DNA from 2 places in the Limosilactobacillus avium genome. Region 1 is predicted to be linked to the other one. Evidence: riboswitches for the same ligand, from Rfam matches in the RefSeq annotation. Region 1 holds a riboswitch; the other holds the start of a gene.

Region 1 (7,555 bases):
CTTCTCCTGGTCCAAGCCCCCAATGTCTTTAAACATCCAGTTAGCGACACAGCCATTAGCGTAATGGTTAAAGGAAGTTGGCAGCGGATTACCATCCTTATCATAAGAAATCCAACTCTCCCAAATAGTCGTTGCCCCCCGCTTAACCTCCGCCACCCAGCCTGGCGTTTGTTCCTGCAGTAGTACCCGGTAAGCTAGGTCCCGCCGGCCGATCCTGCACAGGGCGTCAAGTAGGAAGGGGGTGCCGAGAAAACCGGTATCTAACCGGTAGTTATTTTTCCGCAAAATAGTACACAGGCGGCTAGCAAATTTGTCCTTGAACTGGGCCGGAACTAGTTCAAAGACAATCGGCATAACATAGGCCCCCATTAGGTCTGACGGCATGTTGCCATCCGCGTCAATTACCCCGCCGTGCTGAATCGCGTACTTCATTAAGTCAGCCTCAGTCTGATACTTGACCTGGTCACCGGTCTTATGTAGCAATTGCGCTGCTTTAGCCAATTCAACCATTGACAGCCACCCAATAATTGGCGCCGTATAACAAGCCGAGTGCGCCATATTGGCGATAATCTGTTTAAAATCTTGGCTATCCGTAGCTTCACTTGGAATCAGCCATTCACCATACTGAAAGCCAGTGTTCCACAGGTGAAGCTCTATCTTATCTGGCAGGCGACTACCAGGCTTGCGTTGCCGGGCCTGGCGAATAATGTACTCCCCCCAGGCGCGCATACTTGTGTATTGGCGGCGAATGATCGCCAAATTGTCAGTAATGTTATACATCGTGATTGGCAGGTGGATTGCTACGTCCCCCCAACCAGCGGAGTTGACGATGCCATTACAACCAAATTGTTTCCCCATCTTTACTCCCGAATCATGATACTGGCTAGTGTCCGGACAGGTAAAGGTGACAATACCATTGTTTTCCTCTTGGTCAGCAGCCAAATTTTCCAGCCACTCAGTTAAGAGGGGCGTCTCGTTGGCGTTCTCCAGCGCCGTCCGGCCGTAAACCCAAACGTCACCAGTCCAACCGGCCTTTTCTCGTTGGGGGCAATCGGTTGGAATCGAGAAGAAATTCGCCTGCTGACTCCAGAGAATATTATGGTAGAGTTGGTTAACTAGCTGGTTTGAGCACTTAAAGCTCCCTAAATCCTCACCAGTTGAAGAGAGGACAATTGCCGTAAAGTCGTCCAGGTCAATCTTGCTAAAGCCCTTGAGACGAACGTAACGGAAGCCGTGGTAAGTAAAGTCAGGTACGAAGGTCGCCGGCTGGCCGTCGGCAATATAGACGTCCTTTTGCTCTGTTACCCCAAGCGCGCTCTTGGTGTTAATAAAGTAGTTGCCATCCTTGTCGAGAACTTCGGTATGTTCCAGGCTAACCTGGTGACCACTTTCTTCGTTGATCCGGCAGCGGACAACCCCTGCTAGGACCTGACCGAAGTCCAAAATCTGGTCACCATTAGGCGCGTGGATTAGCTTGACCGGTTTTAACTCACAGACTGGTCGTACAGGCATCTTTATTTGTGGCCGTAAATTAACCAGGGGATATTCTGTAGCAACTGTCGACCGCCAACCGGAAGTTGCAGCCACGGTATTCCACCCCGCCACCTTCTTAGTGGCATCGTACAGTTCACCAGCATACAGGTCGGCAGCCTGGACCGGGCTTTCTTGCCACTGGGTTGCTTCATCCGAAACTACTAGTTCATGACTGCCGTCTTGGTAATCAATCATTAGCTGAAATAGTACCGCGTGATCCGGTTTCAATCCCTTGATTGGCGGCATTGTCTGTGGGTTACAGTACCAGCCGTCACCGACCTCCATTCCAATGATGTTCTGACCGGCTTGCAACAGCTCAACCACATCGTAGTCTTGAAAATCGAGGATTCGGCGGTAGGCCGTGTGGCCGGGCGCCAATTTACGCTTATCAGGATGGTGACCGTTAATTGTTATTTGGTAGGCTCCTAAGGCTGTTGCAAAAATCCGGGCCCGGGCAACCGTCTTATCAGCGAGGCGAAAGATACGACGGAACAAACTGGCTGGTGGTTGGTGGTTAAATCCCTTTTGACGTTGTTGGTAAGGTCGATCCACCCGCCGCCACTGGGCATGCCAATCATGGGGTGACAAAAGACTGGTACTGAACGATGTCGCATTAGTCGCCTGGTTGTGGTGGTTATCCCAAGCCATCACGATTACCCGGTAATCAGCATTGCTCAGCCACTTCTTATCGGGATGAAGTGTAATAAAGGAGTTCTTAGCACTAGTAACTCGCCCGGTATCAAGAACTTGATGTTTCATGTGAAACACCTTCACCTGGTAAGCAACCTGGTTAGTGCTCTTCTGATCACTCTTTAGTTGCCATGAAACATTGACTTCTTGACCAACGCCCAATGGATGGGGCCGGGCATTAATTAAAACATTTTTTATACCTAACATAATTTCCCCTTCTTTAACGATTTACCCCTATCTTAAAAATAAAGGGCAGGTGCTTTAGGAAATTATTCGGCAAAAAGGGAAATACTTCGGCAAAAAAGAAAGCGTTTTAAATTTGTCCACTCAGTGACATCATCTCAAGTAGGCTCTGGGCCGTGCTGGCGCCCTCATTGCCCATCTTCAGGCCGGCCCGTTGCATTGCCTGTTCAATGTTATCGGTCGTCAGGATGCCAAAGGTTACCGGGACCTTCCCTTGGAGATTCAGTTCCATGATCCCCCGGGCCACGTTCTGGCAAATCAGGTCATAGTGGTCGGTCTCGCCCTTGATTACCGCCCCGAGGGTCATGATGCCATCAAATTCCCCCTTATCCAGGAGCTTCTTAACCGCAAAGGGAATCTCGAAGGCACCCGGGACGTGGAAAACCGTCACCTGGTCATCTGCCAGGCCAAACTTGGTGAGCGTGGCCACGGCCCCCGTAACCAGCTTACTCGTGACGGCGCCGTTGAAGTCGGCGACCACGATTCCCACACGTGCGTTGCTTTGGTTAAACTTTCCCGTAATTTCTTCCATGATTATGCCTCCAAATCTAATAGGTGGTGGAACTTGTTCTTCTTCGTTGCGAGGTAGCGGCGGTCGTACTTGTTTGCCCGAATTTCCAGTGGCAGGCGGTCATGAATCGTGATCCCCGCTGCCGCTAACTGGTCAATCTTATCCGGATTATTGGTCAAAAGGTCAATCTTCGTGATCCCCAACTGGCGGAGGATCTGCGCAGCCACCTTATACTGGCGCTCATCTGGTTTGAAGCCCAGTGCCGTGTTGGCCTCAACCGTGTCGTACCCCTCCTCCTGGAGGTGGTACGCCCGCAGTTTATTCTCAAGGCCAATCCCGCGACCTTCCTGGCGAAGGTAGAGGACGACGCCCCGACCAACCGCGTTAATCCGCCGCATGGCCTCGTGGAGTTGGGGCCCACAGTCACAACGCAAGGAGCCAAAGACATCCCCCGTAAAGCACTCGGAATGCAGGCGGACCAGCACCGGTTCGTCCCCGGAAACATCACCCTTGATGAGGGCCAGATTATCCCCGGCAAAGTGACGGAGTCGGAAGTCACCATACTCGCTCGGCAGATGGACCTCCTCAGCTGGCTGGCTAACCCGACTGCGCCGGTACTCCTGGAGGTCCTTGATGGTAATGATTGGCAGGCTGAACTCAGCCGCCTTCTCGTGAAGTTCCTTGGACCGGGCCATTTCCCCGTTGGACTTTAAGATCTCGCAGATATAGGCCACCGGCTCCTCCCCAGCCAACTTGGCCAGGTCAACGGCCGCTTCCGTGTGGCCGTCCCGTTCCAGCACCCCGTTTTCCTTGGCAACCAGCGGAAAGATGTGGCCGGGCTTATAGAAGTCCGCGTTGGTGGCCTGTGGGTCGGCCAGGTGGGTGATCGTCCGCCAGCGGTCAAAGGCGGAGATCCCAGTAGTCGTCGACTTGTGGTCCACACTGATGGTAAAGGCCGTGCCAAACGGGTCGGTGTTGTCCGCCGTCATCTGGGGCAGGGCCAACCGCTTAGCAACCGCTGGCGCGATCGGGACGCACATTAGCCCCCGGGCATACTTGGTCATGAAGTTGACCTTCTCCGGGGTGGCCTTACTTGCCAGCCCAATCATGTCCCCTTCAGCTTCCCGGTCTAAGTCATCCATTACAATTACCAGGCCACCCTTCTTGAGGTGGTCAATTGCGGCTTGAATCTTTTTAACGTCCATTATTGTGCCCCTTTCTGCAAATTTGCGGCAACGTACTTTCCTAAAATATCAGTTTCCATATTGACCCGGCTGCCCACCTGGAGGTCATCCAGGTTGGTCACCGTCTGGGTATGGGGAATCAGGCCGACGGAGAACCAGTCCGCGCCGGTGTCCATGACGGTCAGGCTCACCCCGTTGATGGCGACGCTCCCCTGGGGAACCACCTGGTTAGCCAGGCGGGCCGGCAGGGCAAAGCGAACCTCAATGGCGTTCTCGTTGGGCGTCACTTCCCGGACCACCGTCACCTCATCGACGTGGCCCGTCACAATGTGCCCTTCCAGGCGGTCACCAACCTGCAGGGACCGCTCGAGGTTTACCAGGTCACCGGGCTGAAGGTCCTTAAACGTCGTCTTCTCAAAGGTCTGGGGCATGAGGGTGACGTGGAAAAGCGTCCCCGTTTGCCCGACCACGGTTAGGCAGGTCCCGTTAATTGCGACCGAATCACCAATTGCCAACTCTTCTACTAGTGCCGGACTGGTCGGGGCGATTGTCAGCTCAATTGTCTCGCCCTGCTCCGCCAGCTTTTGGACCTTCCCAGTTCCCTGAACTAAGCCACTAAACATGTTCCTGCTTCCTTTCTGTGATCCTGACGTTATCTCCTAACAGCTCCACTTGCCGGTCCAAAAACGACCACGGGACCGGCGGGGTAAAGGCAGCAACCCCGTTTTGTCCCAGCATCTGGGGGCCAATGTAGGTGGTCACCTCTTCGACCAAGTCAGCCGCCGCAAAGGCCCGGTGAATCGTCGGGCCCCCTTCAACGTACAACGACTGGAGGCCCTCCTTGGCGACCGCCGCAACGACCTCCTCTACCCCACAGGTGGGCAGGCAGAATACTCGGGCAGTGGTTGCGCTGAGTCGGTCAGCGAGGGTTGGGCTGGCCGTAAATACCCAGGTCGGTGCCAGGCCATCGTGGAGGAGTTTCAACTGGGGATGGTCGGCTAACCGCCCCCGCCGGTCGAGAACAATCCGCACGGGCATGAAGGCCGGCTGTGGTTGGGGAACCAATGTTGGGTTATCAACAATTGCCGTGGTGCTGCCAATGACAATCCCCTGAAAGCGGGCCCGTTCCTGGTGGACCCGGTCATAGACCGCCCGGTTAGTGATCACCGTCCGCTGTCCCGGGCCCGCACTGACACGGTGGTCAAGGCTGATGGCCTGTTTAAGCGTGATCCAGGGACGACCGTGGCGGAAGAAGAAGTTGTAGTGGGGGTTCACCTGGGCGGCCGCCTGCTCACTGACCCCGATCACCACCGTAATGCCGTGTTGGCGTAACTGGGCGATCCCCTTCCCCGTCACCAGGGAGTGGGGGTCGGTCTCGGCAATGACAACCCGCTTAATCCCCCGGTCGATGATCAACTGGGTGCAGGGGGGCTGCTTACCGTAGTGGTTGCAGGGTTCCAGGGTTACATAAAGGGTGGCCCCCTGGGTCTGTGCCGACGTGAGTTTGGTCAGGGCGTCCCGTTCCGCGTGGGGTCCACCGAATCGCTGGGTGTGCCCACTCGCAAGGATTTCACCATCTTTGACCACTACGGCACCCACCTGGGGATTCTGCCAGGTGGCTGTCGCCTGTTTGGCCTGGTCAATGGCGATTTTCATAAAGTACTGGTCGTTGATTTCCATCACCCTCCAACAAAAAAAGCGTCCCAAGATTTCTCCTGGGGCGCTAAGCTTTCACCTTTGACGGCACTGCGGGTAAAAATAAAACCCGGATAACAAAGGTGTCATCCGGGGTCATTTTAAACTGGTAGTGTTGTACAGCGTTTTTCTTCTCCCATCCAGACTATACTGTCGGTACCAGACTTGCACTGGTTCAACCGCTGGTCACTGTCGACTAGCGGGTCACGGACTTCAAGTTGCCTTGTCACCGTCGGTTGGGAATTTCACCCGGCCCCGAAGAAAACTAACTTTCAATTTACCTATAGTGTACTTGCTCACTAACTTTTTGTAAAGGTTTTCTTTAACATTTGGACCAAATTTGTTTATCCGCCGGGGCTAAATATGCAGGGTCCCACTGGAATAGAGGACGGCGTGACCAGCTAATTTGGTAATGGCCCCCTGGTAGTTGCAGTAGAGGACACCACCCCGCGGGGAGGCCTGGTAAGCCACTAGTTTATCTTTCCCCAGTTTTTTCGCCCAGTACGGAATGATGTGACAGTGGCCACTCCCGCAGACGGGGTCCTCGGCTACTGCTAGTTTGGGGGCAAAGGACCGGGAAACACAGTCGTAGGCGGTCCCTTGAGCGGTGACGTTTTGCAAAAGGCCCGGTAAGTGCTTGAGCTTTTCCTGGTCAGGGTTCATCTGCCGGACTAGCTGTTCGTCATCAAAAACGCAGAGGAGGTCCCGCCCCAAGTAGGCTTCCACCGGCCGGGCTCCGAAGGCCGCCGTCATTTCAGCCGTCACCGCGATTGGCTTCAGGTCATAGGACGGGAAGGCCATCTCGTACTTATCCCCCACCTTCGTTACCGTCAGATCATCGCTCTTAGTGGTTGTGAAGGTAATCGTCGCGGTCGATGCAGGAGCCGCCGTCTGAAAAATGATGAAGGCTGTGGCCAGGGTGGCGTGCCCGCAGAGGTCGATCTCGCCGCCCGGGGTGAACCAGCGAAGGAGGTAGTGGTGGTCGTCCTGCTTGATGGTAAAGGCTGTCTCGGAGAAGCGGTTCTCCATGGCAATCTTTCTCATCAGGTCATCGCTGGGCCACTGGTCAACAAAGCACACGGCCGCCGGGTTACCCTTGAACAGTTCCTTGGTAAAGGCGTCCGCAATATACATTTTCATCATCATAACCGCCACCTTATCGTAGTTTATCCCCCATTATAGGGACGCTGCAGACGGCAATTCAACATCCTTTTGAAAGCTTAACATCTGGTGCGCTCCCCCTCGTTGCCCGATAACTTGTTTTATCATTATCCTCATCACGTCGATAGTGGATACTTTTGCCAAAGGGAATGGCCCTATAAATTAATATTTATCTCCCTGTTGGTACGTTGGGGCCCTGGGCAGTTGCCGCAAGCCAAACACTTGTATTTTCATCAATTCGCAGTAATATGACTCTAGTAAATATGACAAAGAGGACTGAATAATGCAAAATCTAACCCTGAAAAAGGTCATTGCTGGGGTGGTCGTGCTTTTGCTGGTGTTGCTTTTGGGCGTTCACCTGCACCAGCGGAACCACTTCAACCGCAACGTCACCATTAACCACGTGGCGGTTGGTGGCTTAACCGCCCAACAGGCCTATGATAAAGTCAGCAAGACGAAGCGAACGTCAAAGATTTACGTGAAGCAAAAGCTCGTCTACGTCGGGAAGCCGACCCGGTCAGGCTTTACCGCCAGCGAC
Region 2 (7,555 bases), on a different contig from region 1:
CCGGTTATTGTTCCGACGGGAACGACGACGACCACGGTAGTTTTCACCATTGTCGTTTTCTTCACCCTTTGGACGTTCTTCCAAAGCCTTCATGGATAAGCCTAAACGTTGACGTTCTGGGTCAACATTTAATACCTTAACCTTAACTTCTTGGCCAGGCTTCAGAACATCAGCTGGGGTAGCAATGTGCTTGTGGGAGATTTGGGAAATGTGAACCAAACCTTCAACACCAGGGAAGACTTCAACAAAGGCACCGAAGCTCGTCAGGCGCTTAACAGTTCCTGTTAATACAGAGCCAGCTGGGGCCTTTTCTTCGATGTCATCCCATGGTCCAGGAAGAGTTTGCTTGATGGACAGGGAAATCCGTTCATGGTCAGGGTCAACGTTTAATACCTTAACCTTGACATCTTGACCAGCGGACAATACATCAGAAGGCTTGTCGACGTGTTCGTAAGAAATTTCGGAAACGTGAACCAGCCCATCAACGCCACCAAGGTCAACAAAGGCACCGAAGTTAGTCATCCGGGCAACCTTACCTTCAACAACGTCACCTGGTTGCAGTTCAGCAAAAATCTTTTGAGCAGCCTTTTCGTGTTCTGCCTTAACGATTTCACGGTGAGACAAGATCAGGCGGTTTTCGCTTGGTTCGATTTCAATAATCTTGAATTCAAGTTCTTGGCCCTTGAATTGGTTAAGATCTTCAACGTAGTGATCAGTGATCATTGAAGCAGGAACGAAACCACGTACTCCAGCATCAACGACTAAACCACCCTTAACTGCTTGGGTAACCTTTGCAGTGATGGTTTCACCATCGTCGAATTTCTTTTGGATGTCATCCCATACCTTACGGGCTTCAAGACGACGGTGAGAAAGTAAGTAACTACCATTTTCCTTATCGTTACCAATCTTGGAGATGACAACTAAGTCTAATTCGTCACCTACTTTAACTGCATCATTGATGTCTTCAACTGGCTTGGTTGATAATTCCTTAGCAGGGACGACACCTTCAACCCCTGCATCTTTGATACCAACGATAGCTTGGCGATCATCATCGATTGCCAATACTTCACCCTTAACAACATCGCCCACCTTGACGGTTTCAATGCTGTCGAGCGCTTTTAACATATCGTTCTTGTTTTCGTTGTTTTCAGCCATTAAAAAAAATCCTCCTTGCAACAATCAACTCTGAACACTATTCTACTAGAAAAGCTCCCGCTTTTCCAGTGTTTACGATAATTCGTTGAGAGTTTTTTTGATAATATCACTAATTTTGTCAACGACTTCGTCAATCGTTAACTTTGTTGTGTCCAAGCGGATTGCGTCCGGGGCTTGCACAAGGGGGGACACCTTCCGGGAAGAGTCCTTTTGGTCACGAAGTTCAATTTCGTGCTGCAACTCCGCCAGGGAAGCCGTTGCAATCCCCTTCTCCTTGTTCTCAACGTAACGCCGCCGTGCCCGTTCGTGAGCCGTTGCAACCATAAAGATCTTCACGGGAGCATCGGGTAAAACGGTGGAACCAATATCGCGACCGTCCATCACGATTCCCCCTGTCTGGGCAATCTGCCGCTGTTGGTTCGTCATTTCTTGGCGAACTGCCGGAATCGCTGCAACCGCGGAAACGTTATTATCAATTTCACCCTGACGGATTGCTGTGGTAACCTCTTCACCATTGAGGAAAACCCGTTGCTCCGGGTCGCCCGGCTTAAACGAAATCGTGATTTGGCGGGCTAAATCAGCGATCTGTTTGGTCACATCCATTGCGATTCCCTGCTGCAAGGCGGCAAGGGTTACAACCCGGTACATGGCACCGGTATCACAATAAACGTAATTAAAGCGTTTAGCAACCAACTTAGCAACCGTACTCTTCCCCGCAGAAGCCGGTCCATCGATTGCAACTTGAATTCCATTCTGCATATTCATTATTCACTCCTCAATTATCGTACCCTAATCTGCTGTCCCGGTCGCAACGGCGTATTAACGGACACGTTGTTCATCCGGGCTAGTTCCTGCGCCGACATTCCATTTCGTGCAGCGATCCGGTAAACACTATCACCGCGCTGAACAGTTGCGTAACGGTTGTATGAATACTGGGTCCGTTGGCTGCTGCTAGAAGACTGTTGAACGCTTGAACTTGTCTGTGACTCTTGACTGGTGCTAGACAGGCTATTAACCGTTGTCTGCCGATCATCCGTCGTCTTTTTACTTACCCTAGAGGTTGATGAAGAATGATGAGTTGGTTTTTTTTTACTACTCACGGCCGATTTAGCGGTTTGTTCTGTTCGTACTGGGTGGTTAAACGACTGCTTGTTGTTGAGCCAGTATATCAATGGTGTAGCGGCCAACAGGATAATCAATACAATCAAAACGGTGGTAATCGTTGAACTGTGCGATTCCTGCTTCCGCCGTTCCGTCCGGGATAGGTGACCACTACTGTCACGGTCTTCATTATCATTGAACTTCTTATCCCAAAGTTCATCGTTCTGCTGCCGGCTCTCCTGCCGATGATCACTCATTCTCACTCCTCCTTCCTACGCAAAGTTAACATTCTGATTGTAGCGCACTGAATTGCTAATTGTCTAGATGGCAAAAAATGGCGGAGCTAATTTTTAACAAGATTTAACAATGAAGCCAGCCGACAATGCCAGTCAAACGACGGTGACTTAAGAGAAGGCGGAACTCTCTTTGGTAATATTCCCGTTTCCAGCCAGTCCGCTAACTCGTGATCACAGCACCTTTCCTGTGTAGTGGACGGTTCATCAAAATAACGGAGAATAAAGTTCCGGCGGCATTCAGCAGAATGAACATAGTTGGTCATCATCTGAAGTTGGGCAAGGCGGCGCTTCTTCCGCCGGGTAAACGCCAGCTCAACCTGGGCGGGCGTAAAATGGTGCTTAAGGTAAAAGGAAAAGAGTTGGTAGTCGGGCCCTAGTGCCTTTTCATCTACCTTTCCCCGCTGAACGGCCTGCATCAGGTCGGCTGGCGGAAGGTCAACCGTCAGCAGCTGCCGCGGCAATTGCTCATCCCCAGGGGTGTATAGGATAACAGCAACACTTTGCTTACCGTCACGACCCGCCCGGCCAATTTCCTGGACATAATTCTCTAGGCTATCGGGAAGGTGGTAGTGAATCACGAAACGGATATTATCCTTATCAATCCCCATTCCAAAAGCACTGGTTGCACAAATCAGTTTGACCCGGTCATTCATAAACTGCTGTTGGATACGAAAACGGTCCGTCGAAGCCATTCCGGCATGGTAGGCAGCCACCCCTATTTTGGTCTGCGTATTCAGCCAGCTAGCCATTTCATTGGCTAAGCGCCGACTACTGAAATATATTATCCCCGCACCACCGAGCTGGGTTATTATCTGCAGCAAACGGGCCCTCTTTTCCTCACCGTTTTGACACTGGCCGACGGCTAAAAAGATGTTCGGCCGGTTGACCGAACGCTTTACCGTCACCACTTGATCACCTACCAGGCCAACCTTCTGAATGATATCACGGCGAACAGCCGGTGTTGCCGTGGCCGTTAACATCAAAGTAACCGGGTCCCCTAAAGCCTGACGGAGTTGCTTGAGCATTAGGTACTCGGGCCGAAAATCGGGGCCCCACTGTGAGATGCAGTGGGCCTCGTCGATGGTCAATAGTGAAACCGGCACTCGCTGCAATGCCTTAACGACCGCCTGATTAGTCAAAAGCTCCGGCGAAGCAAAGATGAACCGATAATTAGCTAAATTCTGGAGTAGCCGTTGACGATCAGCGCCGTAGACTTGACCCGTCAGCATGATTGCCCCCTTCTCACCCCGGCGGTGCAAACGGTCGACCTGGTCTTGCATCAAGGAGATCAATGGCGAAACAATCAATACCGTTCCGGTCATCAGGTAGCCTGGTAACTGGTATAAAAGGGACTTCCCACCACCAGTCGGCAGGACGGCCAACGTGTTGTGACCGGCCATGATAGCTTTAACAGTTACTAGTTGACCGTCGCGAAATTCGGTAAAGCCAAAGCGGTGCCGCAATTCCTGGTAGATTTTTTTCTCATCCATCTTCTTCCCTCCCCTGGAGGATCTGGTAGAGGCGAAAGCAGAAGAAGTCGCGATTCTCATCGTGGCCCCAACTAGTAAATTGCCAGCTGGCAACGGGCCCCTCGTACTTGTGCTTTAAATAATCTTTGTCTGGCGACGGGAGTAGTCTTTCCCATTGGTAGACTTGGGGGGCCAAAATCGCCGCAGTCAGAACGTGTTCGCGGATTGTTCCCAGCTTGAGGTGACGGCGTTGGGCAATCGCTGCCAACCCCTGCCCCTGTCTTAGCATATTGATTGTCTGCCAACAGCTGGTTGAAAGGGGTGAGGAAGCGAGGAGGGGTTGGAGCAGCCGGGCGACTGGCCCCGTGGTGTTTTTAGCAAAGGCGCTGATCCCGAGGAGGGCGTCATGGTTGATAACCATCGTTTCACCGATGTTCAGGCCTAACTCCTGGCTAACCTGGGCAATTGTCTGCCCACTGCCGTCGTGCCCTACCAAACCAGCAAAGAAAGCCGTCACTAACTGTTCATCTTCCCCTTCAAAGGCCGTTCCCAGCAATTCAAGCTCGCGGGCAACCTGGTGGACAAGCCGCGCGGAACCATAGCGGTGAAACCAGGCCTTTACCGCCCCCTGCTCTGAATAGGGAACGTGCACGGGGACGTAGCGACGGTTGTGGTAGGCAAGTTCAGAAACGACCTGGATTCCCAAAAGGAAGCGCTGCTCAACCCGCCTGGTGTTGGCTAGCCAGAACCAGTCAAAGAAATGGGGCTCATAGGCGGGATTTTCTTCCTGGTAGCTCACGCCAGCGGCCGTTAGCTGGACCTGATTATCATGTAAACTGATCAAGCCCGCCTTTTCCAATGCGGTGAGTTCATCGTTAAACTCGGCACGGTCCAGATCGCGCCGGCAGCCCAGCCAGTTGATAAGGGAGTACTGCTGAGCCCAGAACAAATTGGCAACTGTGGGGTGGTTTTGGCAGACGTTTTCAATCACCCGAACCCGCCGTGGCTGGTGATAGCTACACAAGTGAAGTAAAAAGTCATTCACCGCCTACTCCTCCTTTCCTATCTACTAATAATATAATACGGTAGCAATTTCTAAGCGCATCAAAAAAGCCCGTTAGCCATAAATCATCACTAGCGGGGCATGCGAACTTATTTTAATTGATGACGAAAGAGCCACTGGCGCAAGTGACTAGCAATCAGGGCAAAGACCCCGGATACCAGTAGGCCCTTAATAATGTTAAATGGCAAAACGCCCATTGCGACCAGCTGCGCCACCGGAAGTGAAGAGCGCCAGTTCCAAACGGCCATGTATAACGGGGTCAGTACCCAGAGGTTAAGCAACGACATTACAACGGTTAAGGTAATGGTCGAAAACAAAATTCCCATCCCCATTTGCCGCTTGAAGGACCAGACGCGTTGCAGCCAGACAAAGCAGAACGGTAACAGGATGGCCAAGGAAGAAACGAAGTCACCAAAGATTCCAATTAGTTCACCAACCGAAAAGCCATGAACCATTGCGTGAATCAAGCACTTAATAAACGCGATTACCACCCCTGCAAAGGGTCCGTAGATGTATCCACCGAGGAGAACCGGAATATCCGAAAAGTCAATTTTCAAATAAGACGCCACCGGAATGATTGGAAACTCAAATAACATCAAAATAAAGCCGAGGGCCCCTAAGCAGGCAACACCAACCATCCGTTGAATTCGTTGATGTGAAACTGTCATAAATAAACAACCTCCAATGAGATTGCCTTCAGTTGGCTTCCCTATGAAAAAAGCGCTGTCAACAAGTTGTCAACAACGCTTTCATTATAGAAATCTTCTCTATACCAGACTTTACTGTCGGCATTGGAATTTCACCAAATTCAACCGTTCACACGGGTTGCGGGCTGTCACCGCCGGTCGGGAATTACACCCTGCCTTGAAGACAATTCGTAATATTTTCTAATTAAATTATACCGGCGATTGGTCATCATGTCAACGCATTCACCCTTGACCCTAATCAGATGTTAGCGCCAATTGCCTCCTTGTGAAAGAGTAAACGTCTCTACCTAAAGTTGTTTTAACTTTTTCACTTCTTCCGGCCGGAGCTCCCGGAATTCACCGGGTTGAACTCCTTGCAAGTTCAAGAAGCCATAACTTTCCCGGTGGAGTTTAATTACCGGGTGCCCCACTGCTTCCAGCATGCGCTTAACCTGGTGGTAATGCCCCTCGTGAATTGTTAATTGAACAATACTCGTCTTCTTGACCCGGTCACTCTCTTTCAAGCGCGACTTAGCCGGCTTGGTCTTGCGCCCATCAAGCTTGACTCCCAAGCGAAGCTGCTTCAAGTCATTGTTAGAAACCAGGCCCTCAACCTTGGCAATGTAGGTCTTAGCAACCTCAAACTTGGGGTGCATGAGTTTGTTAGCGAGTGCACCGTCATTTGTAAGGAGCAAAATACCTGTGGTGTCGTAATCCAACCGCCCCACTGGATAGATCCGTTCGTCAACGCCTTCTTCACGCAAAATGTCAACAACCGTCCGCCGCCCTTTTTCATCGTGGGCAGACGAGATTACCTCCCGGGGCTTATTCAGCAGGAAGTAAACGTGTTTTTCACGGTGGATGGGGACCCCATCGACTTCCACCTTGTCCCTACTGCTGACCTTGGTACCTAGTGTCCGCACAGTCTGGCCATTAACCTGAACATGGCCACTGGCAATTAGCTTTTCCGATGCACGGCGGGAGGCCACACCAGCCTCTGCCATTACCTTTTGTAAACGTTCCATTACTTATCCTCCTGACGTTTCTCACGTGATTGCAAAGCCGTCAAAAACAGGTCCCCACTTACCTGGTCGGGGGCGAGTTCACTTTCTGCTGGCAACGGTGGCAGGTCATCCAGCGAAGTTAGCCCAAAGTAGTCCAGAAAGTTCGTGGTGGTAACGTACAGAAACGGTCGACCGGGAGCATCCAACCGGCCTTTGGTATCAATCAGGCCGCGGACCATTAACTTTTGTAAGGATCCCGAACTCTGTACGCCACGGATATCGTCAATTTCTAACCGGGTAATCGGCTGCCGGTAGGCGACAATCGCCAACGTTTCCAACAGGGCCGTCGTTAGGGGGACGGTCAATGGGACCTCAAAATAGTGCTTGATTACCGGTGCCAACGCCTGCTTTGTGGCGAGCCGGTAAGTTTCGTCACTTTTCAAAAGCACGAGGGCACAGTGTGGATCCGCCTGGTAGCGCTGGGCAAGGTCACTAAGTAGTTTCCGGATTGCGGGTTTCATAAAGCCAGTAATCTTGGCCAAGTCACCCAGGGTAATTCCTTCATCCCCACTAATAAACAATAGTCCTTCAATCTGTGCCTGATTTGTCAACTGATTGTTCGTCAATCTTGGGTCCCTCCGTTAGTATGATTGGTCCAAAAAGTTCCGCTTGCTGCAAGTTGATCCGCCGGTGCCGACTCAGTTCCAGGATGGCAAGGAAGGTGGTGACCAGGCTGTCACGTGTCCGGTCGTTCTCAAACAGGGTGGTAAACCGGACCGGT

What was found. A riboswitch is a leader RNA that binds a small molecule or an ion and turns the genes downstream of it on or off. The one in region 1 is predicted to bind FMN.
Region 2: another riboswitch for FMN. It lies ahead of QOS01_RS00755 (ECF transporter S component); the one in region 1 lies ahead of ribD (bifunctional diaminohydroxyphosphoribosylaminopyrimidine deaminase/5-amino-6-(5-phosphoribosylamino)uracil reductase RibD).

The regions. Positions count from the first base shown of each region.
Region 1 is NZ_CANCWN010000015.1:1,309-8,863, reverse strand. It holds gene QOS01_RS06020 (alpha-L-rhamnosidase) at 1-2,430, opposite strand, end outside; gene ribH (6,7-dimethyl-8-ribityllumazine synthase) at 2,537-2,998, opposite strand; gene ribA (GTP cyclohydrolase II) at 3,001-4,182, opposite strand; gene QOS01_RS06005 (riboflavin synthase) at 4,182-4,784, opposite strand; gene ribD (bifunctional diaminohydroxyphosphoribosylaminopyrimidine deaminase/5-amino-6-(5-phosphoribosylamino)uracil reductase RibD) at 4,777-5,835, opposite strand; FMN riboswitch at 5,981-6,123, opposite strand; gene QOS01_RS05995 (PhzF family phenazine biosynthesis protein) at 6,214-6,996, opposite strand; gene QOS01_RS05990 (L,D-transpeptidase) at 7,301-7,555, shown strand, end outside.
Region 2 is NZ_CANCWN010000001.1:145,787-153,341, reverse strand. It holds gene rpsA (30S ribosomal protein S1) at 1-1,155, opposite strand, end outside; gene cmk ((d)CMP kinase) at 1,228-1,914, opposite strand; gene QOS01_RS00770 (SAG1386/EF1546 family surface-associated protein) at 1,935-2,513, opposite strand; gene QOS01_RS00765 (RecQ family ATP-dependent DNA helicase) at 2,600-4,042, opposite strand; gene QOS01_RS00760 (helix-turn-helix domain-containing protein) at 4,035-5,066, opposite strand; gene QOS01_RS00755 (ECF transporter S component) at 5,174-5,752, opposite strand; FMN riboswitch at 5,841-5,960, opposite strand; gene QOS01_RS00750 (pseudouridine synthase) at 6,079-6,795, opposite strand; gene scpB (SMC-Scp complex subunit ScpB) at 6,795-7,400, opposite strand; gene QOS01_RS00740 (segregation and condensation protein A) at 7,363-7,555, opposite strand, start outside.